2 regions of the Microcoleus sp. BM001215392 genome follow, and region 2 is predicted to be linked to the other one. Evidence: riboswitches for the same ligand, from Rfam matches in the RefSeq annotation. Region 2 holds a riboswitch; the other holds the start of a gene.
What was found. A riboswitch is a leader RNA that binds a small molecule or an ion and turns the genes downstream of it on or off. The one in region 2 is predicted to bind cobalamin.
Positions count from the first base shown of each region.

Region 1: linked by a shared signal. The riboswitch ahead of QT974_RS02770 (DUF1636 domain-containing protein) and the one ahead of QT974_RS05155 (energy-coupling factor ABC transporter permease) in region 2 are both predicted to bind cobalamin.

Region 1 is NZ_JAUBOJ010000012.1:25,513-40,640, reverse strand. It holds gene QT974_RS02820 (PAS domain S-box protein) at 1-2,354, opposite strand, end outside; gene QT974_RS02815 (hypothetical protein) at 2,484-2,762, opposite strand; gene QT974_RS02810 (hypothetical protein) at 3,051-3,179, shown strand; gene QT974_RS02805 (sensor histidine kinase) at 3,505-5,622, opposite strand; gene QT974_RS02800 (slr1659 superfamily regulator) at 5,772-6,116, opposite strand; gene cynS (cyanase) at 6,463-6,906, shown strand; gene clpX (ATP-dependent protease ATP-binding subunit ClpX) at 7,274-8,656, shown strand; gene QT974_RS02785 (type IV pilin-like G/H family protein) at 8,712-9,323, shown strand; gene QT974_RS02780 (serine/threonine protein kinase) at 9,315-10,589, opposite strand; gene QT974_RS02775 (serine/threonine protein kinase) at 10,768-12,753, opposite strand; cobalamin riboswitch at 12,896-13,042, shown strand; gene QT974_RS02770 (DUF1636 domain-containing protein) at 13,065-13,481, shown strand; gene cobW (cobalamin biosynthesis protein CobW) at 13,742-14,776, shown strand; gene QT974_RS02760 (CobW family GTP-binding protein) at 15,033-15,128, shown strand, end outside.
Region 2 is NZ_JAUBOJ010000026.1:8,071-23,198, forward strand. It holds gene QT974_RS05100 (SAM-dependent methyltransferase) at 1-29, opposite strand, end outside; gene QT974_RS05105 (Uma2 family endonuclease) at 200-793, opposite strand; gene QT974_RS05110 (ABC transporter substrate-binding protein) at 999-2,417, opposite strand; gene QT974_RS05115 (hypothetical protein) at 2,589-2,714, shown strand; gene QT974_RS05120 (UPF0175 family protein) at 2,731-3,039, shown strand; gene QT974_RS05125 (leucine-rich repeat domain-containing protein) at 3,179-3,925, opposite strand; gene QT974_RS05130 (leucine-rich repeat domain-containing protein) at 3,961-4,911, opposite strand; gene QT974_RS05135 (SPFH domain-containing protein) at 5,005-7,101, opposite strand; gene QT974_RS05140 (DUF2207 domain-containing protein) at 7,508-8,401, opposite strand; gene cbiQ (cobalt ECF transporter T component CbiQ) at 8,822-9,622, opposite strand; gene QT974_RS05150 (energy-coupling factor ABC transporter substrate-binding protein) at 9,777-10,109, opposite strand; gene QT974_RS05155 (energy-coupling factor ABC transporter permease) at 10,114-10,872, opposite strand; cobalamin riboswitch at 10,895-11,041, opposite strand; gene QT974_RS05160 (Uma2 family endonuclease) at 11,246-11,944, shown strand; gene QT974_RS05165 (hypothetical protein) at 11,966-12,184, shown strand; gene QT974_RS05170 (FAD-dependent oxidoreductase) at 12,194-13,768, shown strand; gene QT974_RS05175 (pentapeptide repeat-containing protein) at 13,941-15,128, opposite strand, start outside.

The sequences.
Region 1 (15,128 bases), on a different contig from region 2:
GAAAACTCGTAAAAATCATCTAACTCTTTAACCGATATGTTTGCGTGACCGGATTCACTTCTATTGTGTTTGATAGCGTTGCTAATTAAATTAGCAAAAACCTGCTGCAACGGCAATCTTTCGGTCACAAAAGTTGGCATTCCCGGTTCAACTTTTACCTCAAATCCCGACGGTGGTGCCAACGAATCAATAATTTCTGCTAATAACTTCTCAACTTTTACCGTTTCTAAAGCTACTTGAATGCGTCCGACCCGGGAATATTGCAGCAGTCCCTCAATCAATGCTTCCATGCGGTGAACTCTGCCGCGCAGCAGGTTCATTTGGTGCAGGGTATCCTCTGTCATCGATTCGCTGAGGTCTTCTTCTATCCAACTGCTGAGATTTGCGATCGCCCGCAGCGGCGCTTTCAAATCGTGAGAAACTACATAAGCAAACTGGTCTAATTCTTGATTGCGCTTTCTCAAGACATTCGTCGTTTGAGCCAGCGTCTGCGCCGTCCAACTCAATTCTATGGCGCGCAACCTGAGCGATTCCTCAGCTTGTTTGCGTTCCCTAATATCTTCGATCACACCCATCAGCAATTGAGTGCCATTTTGTTTTTGCAGCAGCGAAACCGTCAAGTTGACCCACACTAACTGTCCGTCTTTGCAGACATAGCGCTTTTCTATACAGTAATTATCAATTTTTTGTGCTAATAATTGGCCTAAAAGTTCCAGTTCGTTTCCTAAATCTTCTCCAAAAGTAATATCCTGAAATTTTTTAGCCATCAATTCTTGACGGCTGTAGCCGACAATTTCGCAAAGTTTTTGATTGACTAACAGCAACTTGCCATCCACACTCGCTTGAGCCATGCCGACTGCGGCTTGTTCAAAAGTATCGCGAAACCGCTGTGCGCTTTCGGCTAAAGCAATTTCTGAGCGCTTGCGATCGCTAATATCGTTGCTAATTTCCAAAATAGCCTGGGGTCGATCGAGATCGTCGCGCTGCAAAGTCCACCGACTCGCCACCGTAATTTTTGTGCCGTCTTCCTTGGTGCGCAGCAGTTCCCCTTGCCAATATCCCCGCTCGAAAAACTCTTTTTGAATTTCGTCCAAAGGCTGCGTCCATTCTGTATGCAAAAGCTCGTGAATATTTTTTCCTATTGCTTGCGACTTGCGCCACCCGTAGAGCCACTTCGCCCCCAAATTCCAATAAGAAATCACCCCGTTCAAGTCGAGTACCGCGATCGTATCGTTCGCCAAATCCAGCATTTGCGCTTGCTTGCGGAGAGTTTCCTCAGCTTGTTTCCGTCCTCCCACATCGCGGCAAATCGCCACAAACAAGCGTTGATTTGCCAGACGCATTTCGCTGATGGCCAACTCCATCGGAAACTTGGTGCCGTCGCTGCGAATTCCGACTGTTTCTTGCTGGTAAGTCTTCAGTTTAGCACCGGGATTTAACACAAAATATTCGATCGCATAATCTCCCGTGCTGCTGTCGGGCTGCGGTTGAGCTATCAGTTGGCGCAGGTTCGAGCCAATTATGCGATCGGCTCTTTCGTCAAAAATCCGTTCTGCTGCCGCATTAAAAGACTCGATATTTCCCGTTTCGTCCAATGTGATAATCCCATCAGCAGCATTTTCTACCACAGCTTGAATGCGAGTTTTACTTTCTTCTAAGCCTGCTTGGCGCTTCCTCAATTCCTGCTCTAAACTGTCAAATAAATACCAGGAAGCCGCGGCACCAAAACAGCCGAAAATCACACCAGCAACTTGCACAAAATTAGTTAAATCAATCAACAGCCGTATTCGTCTTTCTAAAGCTTTTTGGTAGGTGGCACCTGTATCAGCAAACGCATCAATTTTATCGCGCAGCAGATCCATCTTCAATTTGCCTTCAACGAAAAGCTGAGTTATTTGCGGCGATCGCACTCGGCTTGCCGAATTGTCCAGCTTCTTCAAAGTATTTTGTAAAAATTTTAGTTGCTCTTCGGTACTTTTTTTAATTTCTGCAAATTCTCGAATTTGTCCTTGATTTTCTCGCACCGCTACATCTAGTTTAGCCAGCAGCGGAGGCAAACTTTTCTGTGAATCTAAATATGGTTCTAAAAAATCGCCACGCTTCGTCAACTCGTAACCTCGAATGCCGGTTTCCGCATCTACCACCGCGGTTAACAAACGGTTAGTTTGCTGAAGTATTGCCTTATTAGCATCTATTTTTCTTCTTACTTGTATGGCACTATTGCGCAGCCCTGCGATCGCAATCAGCGAAGCAAATAAAAATATCACGGGAATAGCAACGATGACTGTTCCCCGCTGGCGAATTGGTCGGTCTGTCCATACCAATTGGACGAAGCGATCGAGCAAATACTTCACGGATCTTGAAGGAGAAAGTTTGCTGCCAGTATATCGCTTTTTGGCAATTTGTGCTAGGGATAACTTTGTTTTGTTGGTTGGGCGATCGCCCGGGACTAACCCTGGAAATTAGATTAGCCCCAGCAATAGCTACCTGCTGAGAGTAACAACAGATTTTTTAGCAAGCTTTTTAAAGGGTGGTAAGGAGGAGAAAGGGCGTTTTTTCGGCAGCGAGACAGCCCGCGAAACAGAAACACTTGTTTCTACTTGACCTGGGTTTTCGGCTGCGGGTTTTGCTTTCAAACTAGAGTCTGTTTCTGAAGCATTCTGAACATTTGTTGTAACTACAGTAGTCCACCTGCCGGTAGCGGGATCGCGATGGCAAGTGAAAGGATTGGTTTTTAGCGGTTGACTGCAAGGTTTAATCATGTCGAGATGCACTCCTTTGATTCTGAGAATTTGCCCCTGATGAAGGCCGCATGACAGTAGAGGTAGTAGAGGCGCAGTTTCCAGTTCCAAAGGCTTTCCCAAAAGGCACCGAGGATGTTATTTCGTTCTGATACCTTTGATACTTCCTGATTTCCTGTTAACTTTTGCTTTCTACTGGTTGGAAACTATAAGACGATTTGTAGCAAATTGCCTTTCTAGAAGCAATCCCCCACCCCCCCTTAATTGGGTTGAGGTGCGGCTGGTGAAGCCAGCGAGGTGCGCCGATCTATGCGTGGGGTACAATTTTGCGATCGTAAAGGTATTGTAGCTAGGGAAAAAATGTTACTGTGTGATGGGAAACAGAGGTCGAGGGCGATCGGTGTCACAGTTAAAACGGGAATAGGTAATTGGGAATAGGTAATTGGTAATAGGTAATTGGTAATAGGTAATTGGTAATAGGTAATGGCGAATTATTGCATCTTTCACCCATCCATTAAATCCGTTAAATCCATCGCCTACTCGTTGGCTTCTTTTTAATGACGGCAGGACAACCCTTCCGCGTAGCCGAAGCTCAGCACAAGTCGCTCTTCGGGCAAGCTGACGCCAGGACTAATAACGTTCGCCAGCTCTTAAGCTCCCAAAACATGACGGCAGGACTAATGACTAATGACGGCTGGACTAACGACTAATGACTAATAACTAATGACTAATGACTAATGACGGCTGGACTAACGACTAATGACTAATTACTAATATCAACTTCTGCTTTTAATTGCACAGTAAAAGTAGAGCCAATACCCAACTGACTTTCAATAGTAATATCGCCACCCATGATCTGACAAAACAAGCGGCTGATTGCCAATCCCAAACCGGTGCCGCCGTACTTGCGAGTAGTAGAAGCATCTCCTTGCATAAAAGGTTGAAACAAACTCTGCTGCTGTTGGGCAGACATTCCAATGCCCGTATCAGATACTTGCAAATAAACCCAATCGGTGCCGCCTGCTAGTTCCCGAGTCGCACGCAGCAGCACTGTTCCACTTTCAGTAAACTTCAGGGCATTCGAGAGCAAATTGAATAAAATCTGCCGAACTTTAGTCAAATCTGCATACATTAACCCCAAATTAGAAGAGCAAGAAATTTGCAATTGATTGTGATTTTTTTCGACTAAAGGGTGCAAGGTTGTAACGACTTCTTCGATTAAATTTCTGATATCAAAAGGTTCTAAGTAAAGCTCCATCCTACCCGCTTCTATCTTAGAAAGATCGAGAATGTCATTAATTAAAGTCAGCAAGTGTCTGCCGGCGTTACGAATTTTTTGGGTGTCTGGAACGATGTCTTCGAGTCCGGATTCGAGTGCTTCTTCTTCTAGCATTTCGCTGTAACCGATAATCGCGTTGAGCGGCGTCCGCAGCTCGTGGCTCATATTGGCTAAAAAAGTGCTTTTTGCTCTGGATGCTGCTTCAGCTTTGTGTAAGGCTTCTTGTAAGGCTATTTCGGCTTTTTTGCGCTCGGCAATTTCGATGCGGAGCAGTTTATTGGCGGCGGTGAGTTGACCGGTGCGCTGATCGACGGTCATTTCGAGCTGGGCTTTGGCTTTGGAGAGTGCTTCCTGGGCTCGCTGTCGTTCAAATCCTTCGATCGCCAGCGCTACCAAGTTTGCCAAAGAATCGGCGAAGGTGCGCTCCTCCAGAGCCCACTGGCGGGGCGCACCGATATGTTCGACAGAGAGGATGCCCACGATCTGGCCGCCGAGCCGAATTGCTACATTTAAGATCGATGAATTTGGCTTGCTCTGATTTGGCAGTACAGCGGAATGTTCTTCTACCGAAGATAAGTGGCACAAATGAGTTTCGGACTTTTGAGTGTTTGGCGCCGCTTTTAAAGGATTTTCCTCAGCTAAGTTTTCGCCCGGTGTCTCGCCTTGGGCGCCGACGATTGAAAATTGTACATCGCCTCCGGATATTTGCTGGCGACTCAAATGATTCTCGTGGGTGCGATCGTACAAGTCCAGACAAACTAATTTGAGGTTGGGGATTTTAAACTTAGAATGATTCAGTCCCTGGTATCGCTCTCGGGCGGGCGTCTTTGTATCGATCGATTCTGCTTGGTTTTGGGCGATCGCTCTGTGGGTAAAATTGAGCTGAGGTTCGCTCTGCTGGCGGGCGCCAAATCTGAAATGGTTGTAAAGCCAGACGCTGACTTTTTCCACTTCCAAAGTGCGAGCGGCAGCCTCGGTAATTTCGCGAATTCCCGCATTCAGCGCACCGCTGTTGAGAGTCCTCTGCCGGCCTAGCTGCAACAGAGCCAGACTCTGGCGGCGGAGGCGATGTTCGCTTTCTTGGAGGGTTTGTTCTGCTTGCTTGCGCTGGGTGAGGTCGTACAAAGCGCACAATGTCGCCGCCTCACCTTTGAACACCAGCGGCTGAACCGAGATCGTGGCCCAGAAATGGCTACCGTCAGATTTTTTGCAATTGAGTTCGTAGTCTTGAAGGTATCCGTCTTTGGCCAGGGCCTCTAGTACAAGCGGCCGGTCGCTCGGATTGAAATAAAAGTCTCGGGTGTGAGAGCCGATCAATGATTCGACAGCTATGTTCAGGAGATTCGCCGATTTCACGTTTGCATACAGAATTAAGCCGTCACAGAGGCGAGAGACCAGTATCGGTACCGGAGTTGCCGAGGCGATCGCCCGAAACTGCTGTTCGCTTTGAGAGAGCAAGTGAGCTTCCATCGTATCGGAATGTTCGGTGGTAGTCTCCAGCAAAATTTCTAGATCTACCTTTTCGCCCTTCAAGTTTTCAAGTTCTGCACTCAGTCGCTGAACGTCCAAAAGTAGCTGTTCTCTTGATGGTTCTTCCTGCATAGCAATTGAGAATTGGTATTTTTTAGTCGGTACTGAAGTTTGTTACAGTTTGGTGGTAACTTAACTATGACTTATTCCGCTTCACTTGTACCCCACTCATGCTCCTGCCCGGACTTTTTCGGGGACTCAGCGTTACCTTTTTGGATTTTTTATTCTAATTCTAAGTGCAACGAAGGCATCAGCCGCTGCAAGTTCTTCAGTGATTTTCCCTGCCAGGGTATCTGTTTAGAGCCTTTGACGGCGATTTGAATATTTTTTTGCTGGCGCACTTTGATCACAAATTTTGAGACAATATTAATTCCCGAACTGTTTAAAAATTCTAGCTTTCGCAAGTCTAGAGTAATTGTGTTTGGCGATGAGTCAGTTACTTCGTTGAGCAGATCGACGATCGGCGCGTATTCTTCCGTCTGGCTGAGCCGGAATGAGCCGCAGCAGGTAATTGTTTGAGTAGCGCGATCGTACTCAATGCTGTAGTCTTTGGTCTGAATCTCCATACTTTTGTCAGTTCTATGTTGTGAGCGGTAAAGGGGTCTGATCTGTGGGATATCGCCATCCGTGCCCTCGGCTGGCACCGTCGAATTTCGGCAGGCAAGTCTGTTGCCGAATGCCTGGGTGTGTGTAACTTGCACTACATATACTGCCAACTGTACCATTGCCGCAGGGCATTTATCTGTTATTTGGGGAGCGATCTGTTGCAAGGCAAGGCGGATTAACAAGACCAGCTTTTGCTAAAGTTCCGAGCCATAGATTCCGTTTTTTTTAGAGAATTGGTATTGACAATATTACCAAAATATGATAAAAATTTGCCATCTAGCACGGCAGTGAGTTGGAGAATATTTAATGGCAATTTCTGAAATAACCGAAAAGCTTTTGGCTGCTAAAAAAGCTAAGGGAATTAGTTTTGCAGAATTGGAAAAAGTTTTGGGTCGCGATGAAGTTTGGATTGCCGCAGTTATTTACCGTCAAGCTACCGCATCGGTGGATGAAGCCGAAAAAATTGGATTGGCTTTGGGACTGTCGGACGAGATGGCTGCGGTGCTGTGCGAACCTCCGTTAAAAGGTTCTTTGGATGCAGCAGTTCCAGTTGACCCGCTGATTTATCGGTTCTATGAAATTATGCAGGTGTACGGGATGCCGCTCAAAGCAGTGATCCACGAAAAATTTGGTGACGGGATTATGAGCGCGATCGACTTTACTTTGGATGTCGAGAAAGAAACAGACCCAAAAGGCGATCGAGTGAAAATAATTATGTCAGGAAAATTTTTGGAATACAAAAAATGGTAAGCGAGTGCCGCGAGTGCTCAAGAGGGAAAATTTAAAATTTGGTCGCATGACTCATGACTCATAAGTGATGGCTCAAAAGTGCTAACTTAGAAATAGAGAGCGCGAAGCTTGAGCAGGCAAAAAATGTAAACAAGCCCCTGACTTAATTCGTGTAGATCCCTAAGTTTTAGACGAAGGTTAAACCTCCAAAATTTATCCGTGGAGTAAATCTCAAATCTAAAATCGTTCGACTGAGCGAAGTCGAAGTCTAAAATCGACTGACTGGCTGGGGTGTCCGCTTGGGAAACCTTTCTAGGGCTAAGAATCGCTCCCGGCGAAACTTTCCAGTCGAAACAAGCAACCGCAACCGTCAAGTAAGAGGCTAAATATGTCAAAATATGACTCCCATCTCAGATGCTCCTTTTGCGGTAAGTCGCAGGAGTACGTCCGCAAGTTAATAGCTGGGCCCGGCGTCTACATTTGCGATGAATGCGTGGAACTGTGCAATGAAATTTTAGAAGAGGAGTTCTTTGACTCCAGCAAAACAATTGGTCAGCAGATTCCCCAGTCAGAGGTGCGAGAGTCGCAGGGACAAGGAACGAAACGCCCGGGTCGATCGAACAAATCGAAAATTGTTCTAGCTCAAATTCCCAAACCCACAGAAATTAAACAGCATTTAGACAACCACGTCATCGGGCAGCACTCAGCCAAAAAAGTCCTGTCTGTAGCAGTTTACAACCATTACAAGCGCTTGAGCGTAGACCAAGCCAAAGACAGCGGCAAGTCTTCCCCCGACAGCGATGTGGAACTGCAAAAATCCAATATCATGCTAGTCGGGCCCACAGGTTGCGGCAAAACTCTGTTAGCGCAAAGTTTGGCGCAAATGCTCGAAGTCCCGTTTGCAGTAGCCGATGCGACGACGCTGACAGAAGCTGGATATGTCGGCGACGATGTAGAAAATATCTTGCTGCGGCTACTGCAAATGTCAGATTTTGATGTCGAATCTGCACAGCGCGGGATTATTTATATTGATGAAATTGACAAGATTGCTCGCAAAAGCGAAAACACTTCGATCACCAGAGATGTTTCGGGAGAAGGAGTGCAACAAGCGCTACTAAAAATGTTGGAAGGAACGGTAGTTAATGTGCCCCCACAAGGCGGCCGCAAACATCCTTACCAAGATTTTATTCAAGTTGACACGAGCAAGATTCTATTTATTTGCGGCGGTGCTTTTGTCGGCTTAGAAAAAATAGTTGACCAGCGTTTGGGTAAAAAATCCTTGGGCTTTATTCAGCCAACAGAAACTGAAAGCAACTCGACTTTGCCGGCAAAGGATAAGCGGGCGGCTGATATTTTGCAGCAGGTACAGCCGGATGATTTAGTCAAGTTTGGCTTGATTCCTGAGTTTGTGGGGCGGATTCCGGTGGTGACGGTGATTTCGCCGCTGGATGAAGCAGCGTTGATGCAGATTTTGACTGAGCCCCGGAATGCGCTGGTGAAGCAGTATCAGAAGCTGTTGAAGATGGACAGCGTGGAGTTGGAATTTGAGCCGGAAGCGCTGCGGGCGATCGCCCAGGAAGCCTACCGACGCAAAACCGGCGCGAGAGCTCTCCGCAGCATTTTGGAGGAGTTAATGCTCGATGTGATGTACGAATTGCCTTCCCGCAAGGATGTTGCTCACTGTACGATTACGAAGGAAATGGTCGAGAAGCGATCGACTGCCGAATTGCTGTGGCATCCCGCATGGCACAAACAGCACGAAACAGCTTAATTTATAGTCTGTAGGGTGCGCAGCGCGCACCTTACAAGCTTAGCCAATTTACTTTATGACAGTTAAAAAAATGTCAACAGATATAGATAAAAAAAGTGAAACATACAGCGTTTCAGTATTCAGTCTGGTGGTACGGACTGTAATTTACAGCGGTTTTATGGCTGGCATACTAGCATCTTTTTACAATTTCCAACTCAACACTATTAAAATCTCAAGTAGTGGCAAATCTTGGTCAGCAGAAGCAGATATGGTTTCCATCAATCAAGCGCAGGAAGATTACTATGCAAAAAATAACAAATTTAGTGATTCCCTGGAAGGGTTAGGTCTACAAGGAGCTCTCGGCAGAGATAACTATAGGACTCAAATTCAGTCATTATTAATGAAGCCAGTTCAAACGTTGGAGAATAAGCGCGAACCAGCACAATTTGAAACCGCGATCGCGATTGCTATACCTATGAATTTCTCTATGGAAGCGGAAAAAGAATACGGCGCAGTATATATAGGAGCAGTATTTGCTTTCAAAAAAGATGTTAGCAATCAACTAACAACTATTTCAGCAATCTGCCAAAGCGAGCCGGAAAAAAAGGGGTATCGAAGCAATCCGATGCAGCCAACTTTTGACGGCACAGAAATTCACTGCCCGCCCGATACAACTATTTTAAGGTAATACCTTTAAACTATTTTGTGTCATTGTTTGATTGTCTAAAGAAAATTCAAACTTCCAATTGCCAGGCTTGGCATCCTTTGTAAAATTGTACCCGCACCAAGTATTTAGTCGATCTGCGGTTGTTCTTAAACGAGATAGACCCTGGGCTGCCAATTTTCCTTGAGAGTCAAATACGCTACAAGTAGCGTAATATTCTTGCTTTGACAAGTTAGTGACACTGACAGCAAAATAGACTTTTTGTGTTTTTTCTAATGACACAAAATCTATAATTTGTTCCGATTTTAGCTCGCTAGTTAACATCACTTGAGTCACAGGTTTTAAATTCGGTTTTCTGGCTTCTGGTTGGGATTTAACTACTTGTTGAAGTTGAGGAGATTTCAAGATAAACGGGAGAAAAATAGCGGCACTTACTGTCAACACTCCGATTGATATCAGTGGAAGTTTTGATTTTTTAGGCTGGCGAACTACCTCCAGGGAAATTAAAGCATTGAGGGCTGCATCTGCGGAAGCATAGCGGTGTTTAAAATTCGGTTCCACCATTTTTTGCAGCCAGTCAAGAAATTCTGGAGTAAGCTGCGGTAAGCGATGTTTAAAATTAATTCGCCCCGTATCGTCCATCAAGCTGCCAACTTCGGTAGAATTGAGGCCGATTAGCAAGCAAATTAGCGTGGCGCCGAGGCTGTATAAATCGGATGCGACTGTTAGCTGGCGGTTGAACATTTGTTCGGGTGGCATAAAACCCAAGGTGCCTTTGACAACGCTGCTAGCCGCCACTTCTCCCCCCCCGATTCTAGCAAATCCGAAATCGACAAGGCTGACATTCATCCTGTCATCAACCAAGATATTTTCCGGTTTTAAATCTCTGTGAATAACTGGCGGAACGCGGTTTTGCAAGTATTTAAGGATTTCTAAAACAGAGATAGCAATTTGCTTGGTTCGCTGCGGTGTTAGCTGGCCCAAAGTTGCGAGGGAATCGGCATTTTTGTATTCCTGTATCATGCAGAAACCCGATGCAGTTGGAAAGGAATCTAAATAGCGGGGAATGCTGGGATGATCCAGTTCTCGCAAAATCTTAATTTCTTGTTCGCAAGCTTGATATTGAGCCCAATTAGCGCCTGTTTGGGCAAATTGAAATTGTTTGACAACAACCGAACGTTTGGTATTAATTTCGGTAGCGAGATAGGTAACTCTTCCGCCGGCGCGGTTGTGTCCGAGTTCGCGAGTTACTTGATAGCCGTAGTTGGAAAAGTCAGGAAAAGCGTTCATAAGTAATTTGTAAGGTTTGTAGTAAGAACTTCAGTCCTGAAAAGGTTTGTACGTGACTTAGGCATCTATGCCAAAGAAACCGGGTTTTTTACCAAATTTGCTACGCTCAGACGAAAGATTTTCGTAAAAAACCCGGTTTCTGACCGCCCGTGCGTCCAGGAGTATTAAGGACATTTGGTTATGGTTTAATTAAAGTTGGTTCCGATTTGCGATATTCGGCAATGATTCTGTTTCTTTTAAAAACTATCAAGTTAAGTAATGGAATAGCCGTGGCGGCGAGAGAGGCGATGGTAATTCCTCCTCTAACTAAAATCTCTCTTGGTTCAACTGAATCTAGATTATTCGCAAAATTCAAAAACAGTTGAAATCCGGCTCCTAAATTTATGCAAAACCCAGCGGTGAGAAATCCGATAGTTACAGCATCTTGCTCGGAAACTCCTCTTTCAAGCCGAACGGAAATCATACCATTAACTCCGAGCGAACACATAAAACTAAGCCAACAAACAAGTATAAATATATATCCCGTACCCAGCAGCATATTTATCATTTCTCCTATAGATCCCAGAGCCAGAATAGTAAGTAAAATGATAATCACAACTACAGAAGCTGCAAATTTCCTGATGTTCAAACCGCTAATATTCGCAACACTACCCGCTGAAGCACCGAGTAAAGCTGACACCACACAGCCAATTAACAAAGCCATGTAGAATATACCCGGAACGCCATTATAATCACTCCCCAGAATTATTCTACAAAAACTATCTGCTCCTATAAGCATTATGGCAACTCCCAAATTTGCTCCTAAAATAGCTCCTAAGCGATCGATTTTTGTTCCCTTTACTTGGGCAGCGAGCGTTTGTTCCGCTGCTATAAATCCCGTGAGGACCGCCGCTAATAAGAACCAAGAAATCCCTGAAATCCCTGGATATATACTAAACAGCCAACCGACGCAGATAAACAAGAACATAAACATCCGTCTATTTAGAGAAAAATAGGGCATTGGTATTGTTTCGGGAAGAGGAGCAGTTTTAACTTGAATCGCAAATTTATGGCACTCTGGATCGGAATTAGCGTGGAGGATAATCTGCCGCTGATAACTTTGACTTGCTAGCAATTTGCTCGTATCTACCGCAATTTGACACTCCAATTCATTGCTTTCAAATGACTGCGGTTCAAAGGATATCCAAGAGTGATCGTAAGGGGTATGTGGCGGATCGTTCGGATGCGGTGCGACTTCCCATCTTCCTGCTAAAATTGTATCTGGAATTGGGTTGCTTATAGTGACGGTTTGTGTTACTTTTTCTGCAAATTCTGTGGCTGTGAACTGAATACGATCGCGCTCAAGCCTCACTTTAGGTAAACTGCTGGCATCCAGAGACTTCAAAACAGCCAAAGCATCAACAGCCGATTTGTACCTATCTTGTATTCTCGGCGCTACCATTGTTTCCAGCCAGTTCATCCAACCCTGCTGCAATGGCGGTACTAAATGCCGAAAATGAATGCTATAATTATCGTCAATCAAGTTGCCGACATCGACAGATTTTGTACCAGTTAACAAGCAAATCAGCGTCGCACCCAAGCCGTAAAGGTCGGATGCTTCTGTTAATTGTCGGTTGAACATTTGCTCTGGTGGCATAAATCCCATTGTGCCTTTGACTACGCTGCTGGCGGCGATATTTCCGCCTCCCAAGCGCGCAAAACCGAAGTCTACTAGGTAAACATTTAACTCGTCATCTATCAACAAGTTTTCCGGTTTGATGTCGCGGTGAATTACGGGTGGTGTTTGGGATTGCAGGTAAGCTAAAATTTCTAGAGTGGCGATCGCAATTTGTTTAATATCCGGTGGCGAGAAAGTCCGGGCGATCGCAGATTCGGCATTTTTGTATTCCTGTACCATGCAAAATCCGCTGTCAGTCCCGAAAGCATCGAGATAGCGGGGAATTCCAGGGTGTGCGAGCTTTTTGAGCACTTTGATTTCCTGTTCGTAAGCTTCGTATTCTGTCCAGCTAGCACCTAATTGGGCGAATTGAAATTGCTTGATGACAACTGGCTTTGTTGTGTTAATTTTTGTAGCGAGATAGGTGACGCGGCCGCCCAAACTGTTGTACCCGAGTTCGCGGGTTACTTGATAGCCGTGTGTGGAAAAGTCGGGAAAAGCGTTCATAAGGTTTGAGCGTTCGGACTTCAGTCCGCAGAAATATCAGAGGACTAAAGTCCTTACTACGAACTGGGTTAATTTATGTGGGTAGATATTAAAAATCGCTGTTACCAAGATAACTTTTTTCCAAAAGGGCGGCAAGTGCGGTATGATGTGATTCGCGATCGGTTCTAGCGGGGAGCAGCCGCTAGAGGAAACGGGGAAAGTTCGGTGCAAGTCCGGCGCTGTCCCGCAACTGTAATGAAACTCTTGTGGTTTCTCAAGTCAGAATGCCCGCCGATATTTAACTAACTTTTGAACGCATCTGCGAGGTACGGATGATGAATGGAACTAAAGGTAACACGGCTGTACGCACAAAACACTGTCTTTTGGTTTGCACTGCTTGCGCTAGTGTTTGGAAAAACGGGAAGCGCGAAGGTAAAAGCGGTGGCCAACAATTTATGGAAGATTTATCGAAACTCGCTCAAGATTGGGAGTTTTCCGATAAATTTGAGATTCAAGAGGTTGAGTGCATGAGTGCTTGCAGTCATTCTTGTGCGGTGTCTTTTGCTGCTGCTGGAAAGTACACTTATTTGTTTGGCGATTTGCCTGCAAATGAGCCGGAAAGTGTCGAGGCTGTACTGGAATGCGCGGGTCAATACTATGCTAAGCCGGATGGTTTGTTGCCTTGGGCTGAACGTCCTCAAGCTCTGAAAAAAGGTGTTTTGGCTAAAATTCCGCCGCTGGGAAATTAAGCTCTTTCCTTCCATACTTTGCCCATCGGCGATAACTAAGACCACCAATCCGCCAGGGACTTAAGTCCCTGGCTAATAGCGAAAGTCCTCTAAAGAGGACTGAGAATAAAAATTTGAACTCATTAGTCCTATGCAAGAGGACTTTCGCTTTGAGGCAGGGGTTTCAACCCCTGCCGGACTGTCGGTTTAACGAGTTTTTTGTCAGCAATTGACCTAAAATTGAAAGATATTCCATCACACAAACAGCAACAAAAGTATCCATGCACAAGATTCCTGTTACAGTCATCACTGGTTTTCTCGGTAGCGGCAAAACTACCTTAATTCGCCACTTATTGCAAAACAATCAAGGCCGCCGCATAGCTGTTTTAGTTAACGAATTTGGCGAAATTGGAATTGACGGAGAATTGCTGCGCGATTGCCAAGTTTGCGATGATGGAGAAGAGGCAATAACCAATATTGTAGAATTAACAAATGGTTGTCTTTGCTGCACTGTTCAAGAGGAATTCTTGCCGACTATGCAGGAATTGTTGAAGCGCAAAGACCAAATTGATTGTATCTTAATTGAGACTTCTGGCCTCGCACTTCCTAAGCCTTTGATTCAAGCTTTTCGCTGGCCGGAAATTCGCACGGGTGCTACTGTTGATGGCGTGGTTGCTGTTGTTGATTGCGAAGCTATTGCTAGCGGTAATTTTGTGGGGGATATTGATGCTTTGATGGCGCAGCGACAGGCTGATGATAGTTTGGATCACGAAACGCCGATCGAGGAATTGTTTGAAGATCAGTTGGCCTGTGCCGATATGGTACTGTTGACGAAGGTCGATCGCGTAAATTCAGAAACTCAACAGAAAGTTCAAACCTGGTTGCAGCAAGAGTTACGCCCGAGTGTAAAAATTGTGCCTTGCAAGGCTGGCGAAATTAACCCCGATGTGCTGTTGGGATTTAATGCGGCGGTTGAGGATGATTTGGAGTCCCGCCCGAGTCACCACGACACGGAAGAGGAACACGAGCACGATGATGATATTAACTCGACTTTCTTTATTGCCGATCGCGAATTTGAACCGGAAGCCTTGGTGAAAAAGCTGCAAGCCTTGATGCAGCAGGAAGAAATCTATCGAATTAAAGGGTTTGTGGCGGTTCCCAAGAAACCGATGCGGATGGTGTTGCAAGGTGTTGGCGATCGCATAGAATGTTTTTACGATCGCCCTTGGCAACCTTCCGAGCTCCGCCAAACCAAGCTGGTGATTATTGGCAAAGAGTTGGAGCGCGATCGAATTGCAGCTATAATCGGCAATTAATTCTCTTGAGTCATTAGTCATTAGTTATTAGTCATTAGTCATTAGTCACGGACACTGACCTCAGAAACCCGGTTTCTTGCTAGATTTCTCGTTTTTTTTCCCAAAACTCGTAGAAACCGGGTTTCTAGCCCAATGTCCAATATTCAAAAGCTCTTGCGAACAATTTATTAACATTATTTAATCTGGTGGCTGCTGTCAGCTTGTCTGGTGTACAATAACGATAATGGTTATCATTGTACAATAATCGAGGTAAAATATGGTGACTGCTAGGGCGATCGAATCAGTTCCCGTAACCGTTCTTACAGGCTACTTGGGAGCCGGCAAAACTACGCTACTCAACCACATTTTAACA
Region 2 (15,128 bases):
GAAATAGAAATTGATTTTGACTTCGCCATTGGGAGAATTAGATAAATTTGAGGATTTCCGGGACGGTTAAAATGATTCCCAGCGCTTGCATATATGTTAATAACACGCGAGCGGCATAAATTGCCAACTTTGCCACAAATTAATATAATTTAACCGTCGAAGTTCGAGCCTATAGGGCATCAAAAAATTAAACAGATATTTAAGCCGGATTAGGTATAACGTCAAACTCAATATTTTCATACAAATCTGCCAAGCAAAATTCTACAGGAATAGAAGTTAATGTAACTCGATCGCCCGCACAGCTATATTCCGAGAAAATCCACTTATTCGCGTCAGTTTTAGAATATTGCTGCACCTGTACTCGATATTGGTCGATTAATAAATACTCCTGAAAACTCGGAATACTGCGATAAGCGGCAAACTTGTCATCGCGATCGTAAGCTCTAGTACCTTTAGATAGCACCTCCGCAATCAGCAGGGGATTGGTAATTGTATCGGTACGTCCCGGTTGAAGTTCGATCGGGCGGGCTACAACCATCACATCTGGATAAGTGTAATTATTAAGCTGGGGAACCCAAAGCCGCTGATCTGATGCAAAAATACTATAAGGCTTACCCTTGAGACTCACCCTCAAAATAGCATTTAAAATGCTCGTAATTTCATTGTGATCCGGTGTACCGCCCGCCATCAGAATAATCTCCCCATTGATAAATTCATGCCGATCCACAGAATTGACTTCAGCTTCTAGATATTCCTGGGCCGTGTAGGTTTTGGTTTCAACTTGCGCGATCATACACAACGCTCTCCTTTAATCTACTCATTTTAGTATATCTTAAAAATCGGTCAGCAACAGGCAAGATGCCTGTTCCACAAAGAGTTTATTTGATTATGGCAACTTTAACTATTCTTAGAAACAGGCAAGATGCCTGTTCCACAAAGAGTTAATTGAATTGTGGGGTGGGCCGGAGAGCCCGCACAAAAGCAACACAAAAGCACACTTACCGCAATGGTACAAAGTTATAGCCAGAACTTCCTCCAAGTTTAACCTGCACTAAAATTGGCTTACCCGCCCGATCGCCACTTGGCAAAAAATTCACATCCTCGCTAGCTCCCGGTGTCGTAAAACTGGTACTTTTCAGTGCTTCTTGCAACCCTTCTCGCGTATTGCTTTTCCGCAATCCCGCGATGACAGCTTGAGTCGCATCAAAACTGGTTGCGGTGCGCCAATTTACTACTCCTCCCCAGCGCTGGCTGGCATTTTGGGGGAAAGTGCTGCCGGGATTAGTTTCAGGATGCCAGGGAACGGGCAAAACAAGCCCGTCAACGCTCTTTTGCCCGTCTTTTAGCGTTTGAAAGGTGTACATTGTCGTGCTGCCGTAGAGTGGCAATTTGCCTTGATTGATGCGTGCCAGAGAGATAGCGCGATCGATGCGATCGATGTGGGGTGCTAGCATCAATGCTTGTGCGCCTTTGCTGACAGCATCGGCGATCGCATTTTCGGGATTAAAAGAAGGAATTGAAAAGTCGCAAACAGTCGGAACTAACTTGCCTCCAGCAGCAGTCAGAGCAGCCACAAATTCATCTTTAAATGATACATTATCCGGTGCTTGCGAATCATAACAAATGGCAATGTTAGTTTTGCCTGCTGTTTTCACTGCATATTCTGCTAAAGGAGCAGCCATGACGCTAATATTGGGGACAGTCCGAAAGATGTAACTGCCAAATCCAGAGAGATTATTGGCAAAGCTTGTCGGTGTCACCATTACCAGTTTTTCCTGCTGATAAATCGGCGCAGCTTCGAGAGATGCGTTGCTGGCGTTGTGTCCGATTACTGCTAGTATGCTCGCATCTTTTGTCAATGCTTTGGCAACTTCTTTGACAACTCCTGGATCGTTGTCATCATTGATGATTTGTACTTGCAATTTTGCGCCATTGATGCCACCGCTACTATTGACTTCGGATTGAGCTTGAGCGACACCTCGAAGAATTTCTTGGGCGACATTGGGGTTGCTACCAATGGGGACGCTGACAGCTATTTTTAAGGAAGAACCGTTGCTTGCTGTGGCATTATTCAAATAAATAACAGTTTCTGGATCGTTGCGATTTTGTTTTAGCGAAGCCTGAAATTTTTGCATCGCAGTTGAGTAATCTCGGTTCTTAAAAGCTTCAACGCCTGCTTGTTTGTCTGCTGTGGTTTGAGATGTCACCAATAGCTGATTTCCTAAACTGATGCGATTGGCGATCGCACCCGACGGACTCGCACCCGCTGTAGGTGTAGAATTAGGTGTAGCTGTAGGCGTATCTGAACTTTTGGATGCGAATAAACCGGGAAGGAACTTGAGCGCACCAAACGCAACTAAGAAAAGGGCAACAATAAAAAATATGGGTGGCGGGCTTTTTTTGTTATCTGGGGACATAGTTTTTTGTTGTTATATAATTTCTAATGAAAAGTTGTTAGCTACAATCAGTATTCAAGATATTGCGGTTAAAGTCAATTCATTAAATTCACTAATTAAACTCATAAAAGTCATATTTGTAGGTTTGGGGCGGGTAAAATGCCTGCCCCACAAAGGTTTTAGGAGTTTTTGGTGTGTGCGATCGCACACAGCGAAAATCCCGATGATGCTAGGATCGTAGAACAAGTAAGTGCGATCGGCTGTGGTGGATTGATGTGTTTGTGTGTAACTATGAGTTCGATCGTCTTATATCTCTGAAATTAAACCTTAAATCATGCTTCTTACGATCGCCCTTCCCGACAATCTACCCTTGACTGAAGCCGATGTGCGACTCGAACTTGCGATCGTACTTTATCAGCAATACAGCCTTCGTCTCGATCGAGCCGCTCAACTCGCTGTAATGTCTGTGGACGACTTCTACCAACTATTAATCGATCGCAATATCGTCACTCCGCCCGCAGATATCGATGACGAGCCCGCCGAACTCGTTTTAGCCAGCCTCCGTACATCCCTCCAGCAAGTTAAAGAAGGCAAATTACACCCTATTTCCGAACTGTGGGATGGCATTATCGATAGCGTTTGAAAAAGCCATCCAATTCATCATAATGCTACAGCGATGAGGACACTATAAGTAAGTGCGATCGGCTTTGGTGGATTGATGTGTTTCTGTCCAACTATAAATGTCATGATTTTGTGCCTCTGATTTTTGTGTCTATAAAATTTTAGAACACCATTACTTCTTGCCAATTACAGATAGACTCTGGCTTGACAGGGCAAGTTTGAGGGGAAATCGGATTGTTACCTAGGAAGATATTCGTCAATTTAGTCAAAGATTGCAAGGGTTTGGTGTTACTTATTTTATTGCCACTGATGAAGAGTACATTCAGTTTGGTCAAAGATTGTAAGGGTGTAATGTCGGTGATTTGATTATTGTCGAGGAAGAGCTGATCCAGGTTAGTCAAGGACTTTAGCGGTGTGATATCGCTGATTTTATTATTGATTAGAGCCAGTGAAATCAGCTTAGTTAAAGATCCCAAGGGTTTAATGTCACTGATTTTATTTTTTCCCACACTGAGCGCAATCAAGTTAGTCAAGGATTGCAAGGGTTTGACATCACTGATTTCATTACCATTGAGACCAAGCATAGTCAATTTAGTCAAGGATTTTAGCGGTGTGATATCGCTGATTTTATTGTTATCGAGGGTGAGTTCGGTGATACTCGAAAGTTTCCGATTGGCTGCATTGCAGTCAGTAGTCCCTGCTTCCTTCAAAAGCATTTCAACAGTATGTTTAGCTCCAGGAGTTAAAGAAGCTTTTGTACGACACCAATCACCAAACGTTTTGTTTGCAGGTTGGGTTTCTGCCGCGATCGCACATAGTCCATTTCCAGATAATGCTAGGATCGTAAAACAAGTAAGTGCGATCGCCTTTGGTAAATTCATGTGTTTGTGTCCAAATGTAAGTGTCATGATTTTGTGCCTCTAATTTTACGAACAGTAAAGTTTTATGATTTAGGTAGTGATTCCCAAATACAGATAGACTCTGGTTTGAGAGGGCAAGTTTTGGGGGCGATCGGATTTCCGCCGAGACCGATCCCAGTTAGCTTAGTCAAAGATTGCAAGGGTTTAATGTCACTAATTTTATTGTTTTCGAGACCTAGGCTAGATAGTTTAGTCAAAAATTGCAACGGTTTGATATCACTGATTTTATTGTTATTGAGACCGAGTGAAGTCAGGTTAGTCAAAGATTGCAACGGTTTGATGTCACTAATTTTATTGTTGCTGAGATGGATACCAGTCAGGTTAGTCAATGATTTTAGCGGTTTGATATCGATGATTTGATTGCTGTAGAGTTCGAGAAAAGTCACGCTAGTCAAAGATTGTAACGGTTGGATGTTTCTGATTTGATTGTCGCTGAGGCTGAGATAATCCAGTTCAATCAAGGATTGTAAGGGTTTGATGTCACTGATTTGATTGTTGTCAAGAGTGAGAAAAAACAGCTTAGTCAACGACTGTAACGGTTTAATGTCACTAATTTGATTGTGGTTGAGGGAGAGCGAAGTCAGTTGAGTCAAAAATTGCAAAGATTTGATGTCGCTGATTGTATTTCTGCTAAGGCCTAGTTCAGTTAGTTTAGTCAAAGATTGCAATGGTTTGATGTCGCTGATGTCATTGTTATCGAGGTCGAGTTGTGTGAGACTTGAAAGTTTCCGATCGGCCGCATCACAGTTAGTAGTCTTTGATTTCCGCAACATCACTTCAACCGTATGTTTAGTTTCAGGACTTAAAGAAGCTTTTTCGCGACACCAATCACCAAATGTTTTGTTTCCCTGCTGCGTCTGTGCAACTGATGGGGAAGATATATTTCCACACGATCCTAAACCGATCGCACTAAAAGCAACTACCACCATCAACCTTGACAAATTCACGTATTTCTGCATAACCATAAACCTCATAATTTTGCACCTCTAATTCCCTAAATAGTAAAGTTTTAGACAAAAAGCTTTCAGAGAGGACGATCGTCCTCTCTACAAACTGCACAGATCAACTCAAATATCGTCAGACAATTCACCAAATAGCGAATCAATATCAATCTCAGGAACAGCCACAGACTGAGCAACTGGTGAATGATTAGGAGACTCCGGCGACTTCACCGAATGTACATTTACTACTGGTGATTTGACTCCATTTTCCACAACAGACTTAGATTTCTTGACATTAATTACAGGTGAATGTGCTCCATTATCTCCATTTTTACTGGTTTCATTCCGCAGCAACATGGCCATCAAACCGTCCAGCAAACCTCCACTACCGCCGTTACCGTTGACTGTGACATCGGGAACAACGCGAACGCTACCATCGGAAACCGCTTGCATCAGTTGCAGCAGCGTGTAACTCTGCGTACCTAAAGCGTTGACACCAACTTGATAAGCATCCGCTTTTGCTTGTCCCATCAGCCGAATCCCTTCTGCTTCACCGCTTGCGTGTTCGATCGCAGCAGTTGCACTCAATTGGGCGATTTTCACCCCTTGTTCCGCCGCCACCACCTGATTTTGAATATTTGCGATCGCAGTTGCGCGCACCAATTCTTGACGCTGTGACTCTGAAATCCGCTGTACGTCGTAGGTTTTTTCTTGTTCCTGAGCAATTTTGCGATCGGTCAATGTTTGCATCAACTCCGGTGGCGGCGAAATCAAACCGATCAGCGTGTCCACAGCCTGCACGTCATAGGCGCGTAGGGCTTCGCGGACGTGTTCAGCGGCCTCTGCTTGACGTTGGCTGCGGGCGATCAAAAAGTCGAGAATCGTATATTCTTGAGAGGAATTGCGGAAATAATTGCCCACAATTGGACGCAGCACTTGGTCGATCAGATTTTGCATCGAACCTTGCCGCGAAATGACTCTCGGTGCATCCAAAGTACCGACATGAATGATTTGAAAAACTTCTAATTCAAAGGTAAATCCGTCAAAAGAAAGCAATTTTAAAGCGCTTAATTTCGAGTCGTAACCGTGTTCGCCGCTGAACCGCGTTGTAAAGTTTAAAACTACATCGGTAGTGGGAACAAGTTCGACTTTCATCACTTTTGTATTGATCGGATGTTTGCCCGGGTAAAGCGGTTCTACCCACACGCCTTTATCGCCTTTATTGACAAGATTGCCGTGGGTAAAAGCGACGCCGCTGACATCTTGGTGCGATTTGCCCACATAGGAAATGACTACGCCGACATAGCCGATCGGCACTTCGGTCATTTTTACCTGTTCAACCTGCACAAACCAGGGATTCAGGTTCCAAGAACCGGATAAAATCACCTGTTCTTGCAAGCCCCTGCGCCCGCCGCCTTTGATGAAAGATTGTGCTTTCTGGAAATTGTCGTGACCCGGAATTATCGGCCCGGCAATTTCACCTTCATCGATCGGAATGCCGTCGAGCACGTTGGCAATTCCGACGCGATCGGGAGCAAGTTTGTAGAGTTGAAGTTCCGACGGCTGCATACCTTTTGCAGCGGCATTGGCTGAAGTAATTACCTCAAATACAGCCGTATTGATCCGATAAGTACCAGTGGTGATAATTGCTAGCTGCCGTCCTTTTTCTCCACCCTCAGTGAGGAATTTGCGGGCATTTTGAAAATTGTCGCAATCAATGACTTTGCCTAAAATGCGATCGGGAGGAATAGTGGCTCCGTCATTGGCAATAATTAACCCAATTTCATCTTGAGGAACCACAACAACTGGTTCTCTGCGAACGCTATATTGCCACGGAAAATAACCAAAATGCCAGCCGGGAGGCAGGGTATCTGCTTGCAAACCTCCTTCGCCATCGAGTGCAATCAATCTACTGGATGGCAAGTTTTTGTTGGAGAATTTCTTGGTAACAATTCCTACTTCTCGTTCGCCGATCGCAATTAACCCTAAAGTCCAACCAATTTTAGGTATAAATATCAAAACCAGGAACATTGCGCCTACGGGATAGATCCAAATCGGGATGCTGAAACCTTCTTCTGGCACTGGTTGGACTTCTTGGGGTTGCGGAGGTGGCGATTTGACTTGGGCTGAAGTTGGTGGGCCAAAAGTGCCTGCTAGTGCGATCGTGGTTGCGAAAGATGCTGCTAAGGGTAAAAGCTTGCGAAGCCAACGTGATTTAGTCATAGTTTTCAATCTGCTTTAAGCTAAAATGTAGGGGAAATTTGTTTACTACAATCAGTATTCAATAGATTTCTTTGAAGGTCAATTCATTAAAGTCATTAATTATATTCATAAAAGTCATATTTATAGTATGATTTTGCAGCAAGTGCGATCGGTTTAAGGTACAACCAGTAGTCCGACAGGGGTTGAAACCCCTGCCTCAAAGCGAAAGTCCTCTCAAGAGGACTAATGAGTTTTTCAGTCCTCTTCAGAGGACTTTAGCTATTAGACAGGGAATTCATTCCCTGGCGGACTGACGGGCGGGCGAGTGACCAGAAACCGGGTTTTTTGCGACAATACTTTGCTATAGTCCACAGCTTCAGTAAAAACCCGGTTTATGAAGGTTGTGATGCGTCTAGGGCTGTTGATATTAACCGCCATCACCACCACCACCGCCATCACCACCACCGCCATCACCACCCCAACCACCACCACTCCAACTACCACCACCGATACTACCGCTACTGCCACCGCCACCGCCATTAATCATGAATATAGTAATGATTATTCCAAATATCCAAAGCACTGGAGAAGGGAGTCTGGGTTTTGTCAAAGAGCTTTTTCCCGAAGTAGATTGAGATTGCTTACCAGTTTGTTGCCAGCGAGGTTGAGGTACATTGATAATTGCCTGCGGAAATGCAATCTGCACTTCTAATTCTTGTTCTGGTTGAATAGGCTGACTTGCTACAAACTCAAATGTTTTAGGATCTACTTGACGAGGAACTGCTGCTGCACCAAAATTCGTAAAGGAGAGAACTTTCCCTGACAAAGCTTCTGGTAATTTCACCGTAACTTTTCCAGTATTAATCGGCGCTTTACGACCCGGTGCAATAGCTTTCCAATAAACTAGAGTATTCTCACCATCTAGCTGCAATCCACCTACCACCCGATATTTGATGACAAAAGTATGGGATTCTGGCGCTTTTAATTGATGTTGCCAGCGAATCCAAAGTTGATTGTTTTCAATCCCAGTGCTACTGGGAATTATTTGATTATTTTCGGCGACGGTGACATCTTTGATTTCATCGACTTTATCTAACGGAATGTAGCGATATCGTTCAGTGTTGTAGTCTGCGGTGAATACATATTTTTGTGTTTCTGTGACTAACATATCTCCGTTGGTTTGAACGTCGATGATGACGTTGATGTTTTCCCAGTAGAATGGTAGTTGTTGGGCGGCTACATGAGTTACTGTGACTAATAATAGGCTTAAGGAAGCTATTAAGCAAAAAACTATTTTTTTGAGGATTCGTTTATTTATCATAGGATTTCCACAAGATAACTGTTGACTACAATTATTCAACAGGTTTCTTTTGAAGTCAATTCATTAAAGTCATTGATTTATGTTCATAAAAGTCATATCTTCAGTCCAGCAGTCCGACAATCGATTAGTCCAGCAGTCCGACAGGGAATGAATTCCCTGTCTCAAAGCTAAAGTCCTCTGAAGAGGACTGAAGAAAGTAGGACTTACGCAAAAAAACCGGTTCCTTCCAAAAATCGTCACTTTTTCGATAAGTATTGACGCAGAAACCGAGTTTTTCGCTCCCCGTAAGTTCTGGACAGAACTCATTAGTCCTCTTCAGAGGACTTTAGCTTTGAGCCAGGGGTTTCAACCCCTGGCGGACTGGCGGACTAATAGGCAGAACCTAGAAACCATTAGATTTAGGTATCTAATAGCATAAATTTATCGTTGAAATACTACACTTAACAAAGTTAAAACCGTGCAACCAAACAGCGCTTCAAATGTATATCTACGCGAAGGTTTGTAAGGAGAAGAATGCCAAACGCGCAGTTCTCCATTAAAGCCGCGCGATTCTAAACTCAAGGAAACTTGACGATAATTTACCAAGGTTCGTTGCAGCAATTGTCCGATTAAAATACCTAAACTGCGCATTCCTAATTTCCAAGTGCGGTAGCCGCCGCGCGAGTTTTGGGCGATCCAAATTTCATCGGCGATCGCCAATAAGCTAAAAATAAAGCGATACATTAGTAATAGCAGTTCTGTGACTAACTCTGGACACCTTAATTTGCGGAGAATTTGCAAGATTTCGGTAAACGGGACTGTCAACAGGATGAAGTACATACAGCTTGTCGATGCGAAGGCGCGAGCCAATAGCAAGCTCACTTGGTATAGTCCAGTGCGACTCACATACAGATAAAAACTGCCGGTGTGAATGCCCCAACCTTGCCAAATATCCCATTGAATTGCCGAGATTCGATCGCCCGCAACCGCACCCACCGCCAACGCAGGTACACTCGACAGCAAAAACATCAGCGGTAGCAACAGCAAGCGCAGATAGAGTTTCGCCGGAATTCCCGCATAAACCACGATCCAGATTGTCAACCAAAGGCCGATCGCCAACTGCACCGCTGCATGAGAAACTAGAGACAGGATTAATAGGGCGATAGCAAAATATAGCTTGTGAGTTGGCGGCAACCCGCGCAAGCGATTTGTATAAGCCAGGCGATCGATCTGATGGTTCATTCCAAAGTCTTCCAGTCCGCGCAGGCGGACTTTGTGTGTGTAGAAGCGAATTCTATTCGCCGTTTATTCGCGATTCATTCCAAAGTCTTCCAGTCCGCGCAGGCGGCGGACTTTGTATGTGTAGAAGCGGTTTCAACCGCCGTTTATTCGCCATTCATTCCAGCGGCGATTTATCATCAGATTGCTGAGATTGCGATCGGCCTTTATACAACCCAATCACATAGCCAACTACGCCAGCGCCCACCGCCGCTTGAGACGCAAATAATAGACTAGCAATTTCGCTGCTAGCAGGCTCAAACAAATGATTGAACCAAGGCTTATAACTCGGTTGAATTTCCGTAATGGCTTTCTGAGCTTGGTCATCAGAACCGCCGTATTCACCCCGCACAAAAACCAGCGGAATTACAGCAAGAACAACTACAGAAACTGCCAGCAGCCAATTTTGTCGCGAGGTGGATTGGTAATTTTTAGTAAGTTTTTGACTCACAGATTTATGACTCCTGTCTCAGTAATTTCAAAGTTTCCAACTCCGGTTTTCCGTAAGAATGCAGCCAATTCCATACCAATAAAGTCAGCAATCCCTCACTAATCGCCAGAGGCACTTGAGTAATCGCAAAAATGCCAGCAAACTTGAGAAAAGAAGCCATAAAACCACCGCTTGCTGCCGGAAAAGCTAATGCCAACTGCATCGAAGTCACCACATAAGTCAGCAAATCTGCCAAAGCCGCCGCACAAAAAATTGCCAACCTTTGCTTACCAGTTCGCAACAGCAATCGATAGATAAAATATGCAGCAAACGGGCCAACAATCGCCATCGAAAACATATTCGCCCCCAACGTTGTCAGCCCGCCGTGGGCTAACAGTAACGTTTGAAAAAGCAGCACTAAAGCCCCCAGTACAGCCATCACCGAAGGGCCGAACAAAATCGCACCCAAACCCGTACCCGTTGGGTGAGAACAACTCCCCGTTACCGAGGGAATTTTTAAAGCAGAAAGCACAAAAGTAAACGCACCCGCTAAAGCTAGTAACAGTTTAAGTTCCGGGTGTTCTTTGGTAATTCGGGCGATCGCACGCAAACCCAACACAAAAAAAGGCAAAGCCACCATCCACCAAAACGCAGCCCATTGTACAGGCAAAAAACCTTCTGAAATGTGCATAGCTGCGGCTGGTGTTGCCGAAGCTAGGACAATATAACAACTCAAGCCAGCCATCAATCCCAGGCTGACTAACTTCCGATTTCGCGCCTTCATCAAGTACCTCGCAGATGAGACAATCTAAACTAACGCATCGGCGGGCATCCTGACTCAGAAAGCGACACGGCTTTCATTACAGTTGCGGGACAGCGCCGGACTTGCACCGAACTTTCCCCCTTTCGTCTAACGGCTGTTCCCCATTAGAACCGACTGGTTAGACATAGTTTAGTCGATCGCGCAACTCTGAGCCGATATTTTACAAAAATTATTTCAAATTAAGTAAATCAAGATCGCCTATTATCCTCATTTTCTTCCCTTTCTTCCTTCGCGTCCTTAGCGTCTTCGCGGTTCGTCAAAATCTTCACCAAATTAAAAATCATATCTAAATAAATAAACGCTATAATATTAATGAGTTTTGAGAAAAGCCGCCATGTTAAATTACAACTTCCCTAGGCACTGGCCCTCAGCAGAAGAACTACCAGACTCAGATGAAACACCAGTGGATAACGAACTGCAAGAATTAATACCAGGATTGCTGAAAGCAATATTGCTCATAATTTGGGCAGAACGCATGGACTGGTTTTTTGGAATAGACATGGGACTTTACCATCACCCTGACAAACCAGCTATTGTGCCAGATGCTTTCTTGAGTTTAGGTGTGGAAAGGTTTTATGACGAAGAATTGCGTCCCAGTTACGCGGTGTGGGAGGAAAAAGTGATGCCAACTTTTGTCCTCGAAGTTGTTTCCCCAACTTATCGCAACGAATATACCGCCAAGTTGGAAGAATATCAAAATTTAGGCATACTTTACTATGTCATTTATTCTTCTCGGCGTCGCCGCAAACCCCGTTTGGAAGTGCATAAGTTAGTCAATGGCAAGTATGAGTTACAGCCAGGAAATCTAGTTTGGATGCCTGAAATTGGTTTGGGAATTGGTTGTGAAAGGGGAAATTATTCTGGGGTGACAAGGGAATGGTTGTATTGGTACGATGCTGATGGCAAACGCTATCTGACTCCTGAAGAACAGGTGAAAGAATCAGCGCAACTTGTCCGACAGGAATCGCAACGTGCCGATCGACTAGCTGAACGATTGCGCGAGTTGGGGATAGATCCTGATACTATAAGCTAATTGAGAGGAAAAAGTGCCAGAATGACGCAGCCTGCGGGCGATCGCCAATCTAGTTTGTCCGCCGAGATCGATCGCCCTCAACCGACAATCTTCGGAAAAACCCGGTTTCTGCATCTCGAAATGTGCGAAAATTTATCAAAAAAATCAGCAAAGATGCGGCCTTATTTGGAACAGACAGAGAGTTTGACGGCAAAAATGGAGATGCAGATCGACAAAATGGATCTCGGGAGACGTGATTAAATAATGCTCATGGATCTGCGTTCTTACGATATCATCTGCTTTGGTGATGAAGTTCCAGGAGTTCTAGCCGTTATCTCAGCAGCACGAGAATACCGCCGCCGGACAAAGCTTTATCCGCGAGTTTTGCTGATGTCTAAAGGAAGCTTACAAGCAGGAATTGGCGGGCATTTAGTCAGAGGCGGCCTCGCTTATTTAGATCGAAGTCAAGTTAGTCAAGAACTGCAACAATCTTTAAATTTAGATACCTTCGGTTCACCCCCGACAATCTATAAAGAATTCCTGCAAAAATCTGGTGTCAGCGCGATCGCCCTTGACCCCAGCAAAGCCAGCGCAGCCCTGAAAGCAATGCTAGTACAAGCAGGAGTAGCACTTCTGAGCAAAGTAGAAATTAAATCAGTCAATAAAGAAGGTAAAAAAATTACTAGCATAATTACCTCAAAAGGGACAGTTTATGTAGGTAAACAATTTATTGATGCCACTGTCAATGGCGAATTAGCTCAAGCAGCAGGTGTGCGAAAGCTGAATGGATTTGAAACCTTGGGTTTGCCTAACTCAGAACTTCCAGTCACCCTAGTTTTTGAAACCCAAGGACTCAGTGTCAGAAGACTGAAAGAACTCGATTACCTTTATCTAAAACGCTTCACAAACCTTGCCGATTCTGAAGCTCAAAAATTTTTGCTGTCCGCAGCGGGGAAAGATGCCAAACTAGCAGAAGAACTCCGGCGGGAAATGATCGACCCCCGAGGAAATCTCAAAACTCTGTGGGCCGGCAACGATTACATCGATGTGCGATCGCCAGCTTTGTCTGTAGCATACCACTCTTTTAGAGGCAGAAAGCTATCTTTTTCTGAAACTGGCATAATTTTAGATGAAGGAAATATCGCCATACTTCCAGATCAAAGACTTTCGTGGAATGCACTGTTATTTGCAGTCACCGGTAGCGAAGCAGAAGCCTTAGCCAGAAGCGGTAGCAAACCCACAGCTAATATGCAAAAAGAGATGTCATTTGTGGCTAATTGGCTGAAAAGTTTGGGGGCTACTTATGTTACTCCGGCTTCCGAACTGTATATCAGACACGCTGGGAATGTGACGGGAGTTGTAGAACCTTTAACAGGCGCACAAATGCTGCGTGGTGGCGTACCAGCTAATGAAGCACTGGCAACATTTAGCTATCATTTTGATGTCCGCGGAGGCATTTCGGGGATTGGCGAGAAAGCAAACAGTCGAGGGTGGTTTAAAAGTCTGAGTTTCAAACAGCCTACCTTCAATATTGGCATCCGCCACGCATTAATGAACAATGTTCCTAACCTTGCAGTTGTCAGTCCCTGTTCTGGATTTGAAGGTCTTGCTTGTGCTGTCGGCCGAATTGTAGAATTCAACGCCGCAGTTGGTCAAGGTGTCGGTATTGCGGCCGTTAATGCCATTCTCAATAACCAAAATCTAGCCGATGTATCTAACCGAGAAGTGAGACAAGTTCTGGTTGAAACAGGCCAGTTACCTCGAATTTTTGGAGTTACAAACAACGCTGATGGAATATTATTAGCACAATTTGAGAGTCTTGTAAGTGCCGATGCTATTGCATAATATAGCACTTCTAAAAAAAGTGAGGTACGTTGTTGGGCCCGGTCTTTCTTATCTAATTGATAGGGTGTGGAGCCATCCCTTGTACCAAAAAAAGACAGAAAAATAAAGGTTCGTAGTGAGGACTTGAGTCCGCAGAAAAAGAAGGACTAAAGTCCTCACTACGAACCAAGTCTTAATTCTTGGGCGGGCATTTCGGATGAGTCCCTCCCTGCAAACAAATGTAAGCAATTTGACTTTGATCTAAATTCTTAGCTTCGGCAAAATTAACTCCTTGGAATCGACCCGATTTGCTACCGGGCGGACTTTGAATAAATTGCTCTGAAGGCGCCTTCCCCATAAATACAGCACCTTGAAAATTCGTTCCCGCTAAATTCGCACCTCTAAAATCTACTGAACTCACGTCCGCATTCCGCAAATTAGCATCTTGCAATCGAGCATCTTTTAAATTCGCGTTGGCGAGTTTAGCCGAACTTAAATCAGCATTTTGTAAGTTAGCACCGCTTAAATCAGCACCGGACAAATCAGCACCTTGCCATTCCGATTTAGACAAATTTGTCAAGGATAACTGAGTGCCTTGAGCCTTGACTTTGCCCAAACGCGCACTTTCTAAATTGGCGCCCGAAAAATTCGCGCTGCCTATATCTGCACCAGTAAAGCTTGCTTCTTTTAACATTGCTTGCTGCAAAGAAGCCCCAATTAAAAGACTGTTGCTAAGATTAGCTCCATTCAAATTTCCATTTGACAAATTAGCTTTGCTGAGGATGGCGCGCACAAAAGTAGTGCGGTTCATTACGGCGCTGTTCAAAGATGCTCCGGTTAAATTTGCTCCCTCAAAATTAGCTTCGCTTAAGTCAGAAATCCAATCGTCAAATGTCCCCGGACGCCTGTCTTCCCCAGTGCCGTAAAAGCGAATTCCCTGCAAGCTGGCATTGGTTAAATTGGCTTTTCTCAGCTTGATTCCTGATAAGTCAACTTTGTCTAATACTAAAGTGAATTGACCAGTGCCAGCCGGACTTTGCCCTAAATCTGTACGGCTTAAATCTGTGCCGTTGAGCTGGCTGCTATACACTGTGAGAATTTTGCCGATCGCCCTTTGCACTGTTCTCTGGCGGGTAGCCGCTAACTCGCGTTCCGCAGTCTTCCCTCCGTAGCGCAGGGATTCCAGGTCATTGCTGAGGGCTTGATTTAACCGCTGCAAGTCAGGTAAAGCTTTCGGCCCGGTACTGACTAAAGCTTGCTGGATCGCGTCCAGCATCGCCTTGCTTTCTTCTTGAGCTAGCAAATCCGCTAACAGCGGCACGGCGCGCGAGTCTTCCACCGCCCCCAAAGCCAAAATTGCCGATCGCCTCCCCGAGGTTCC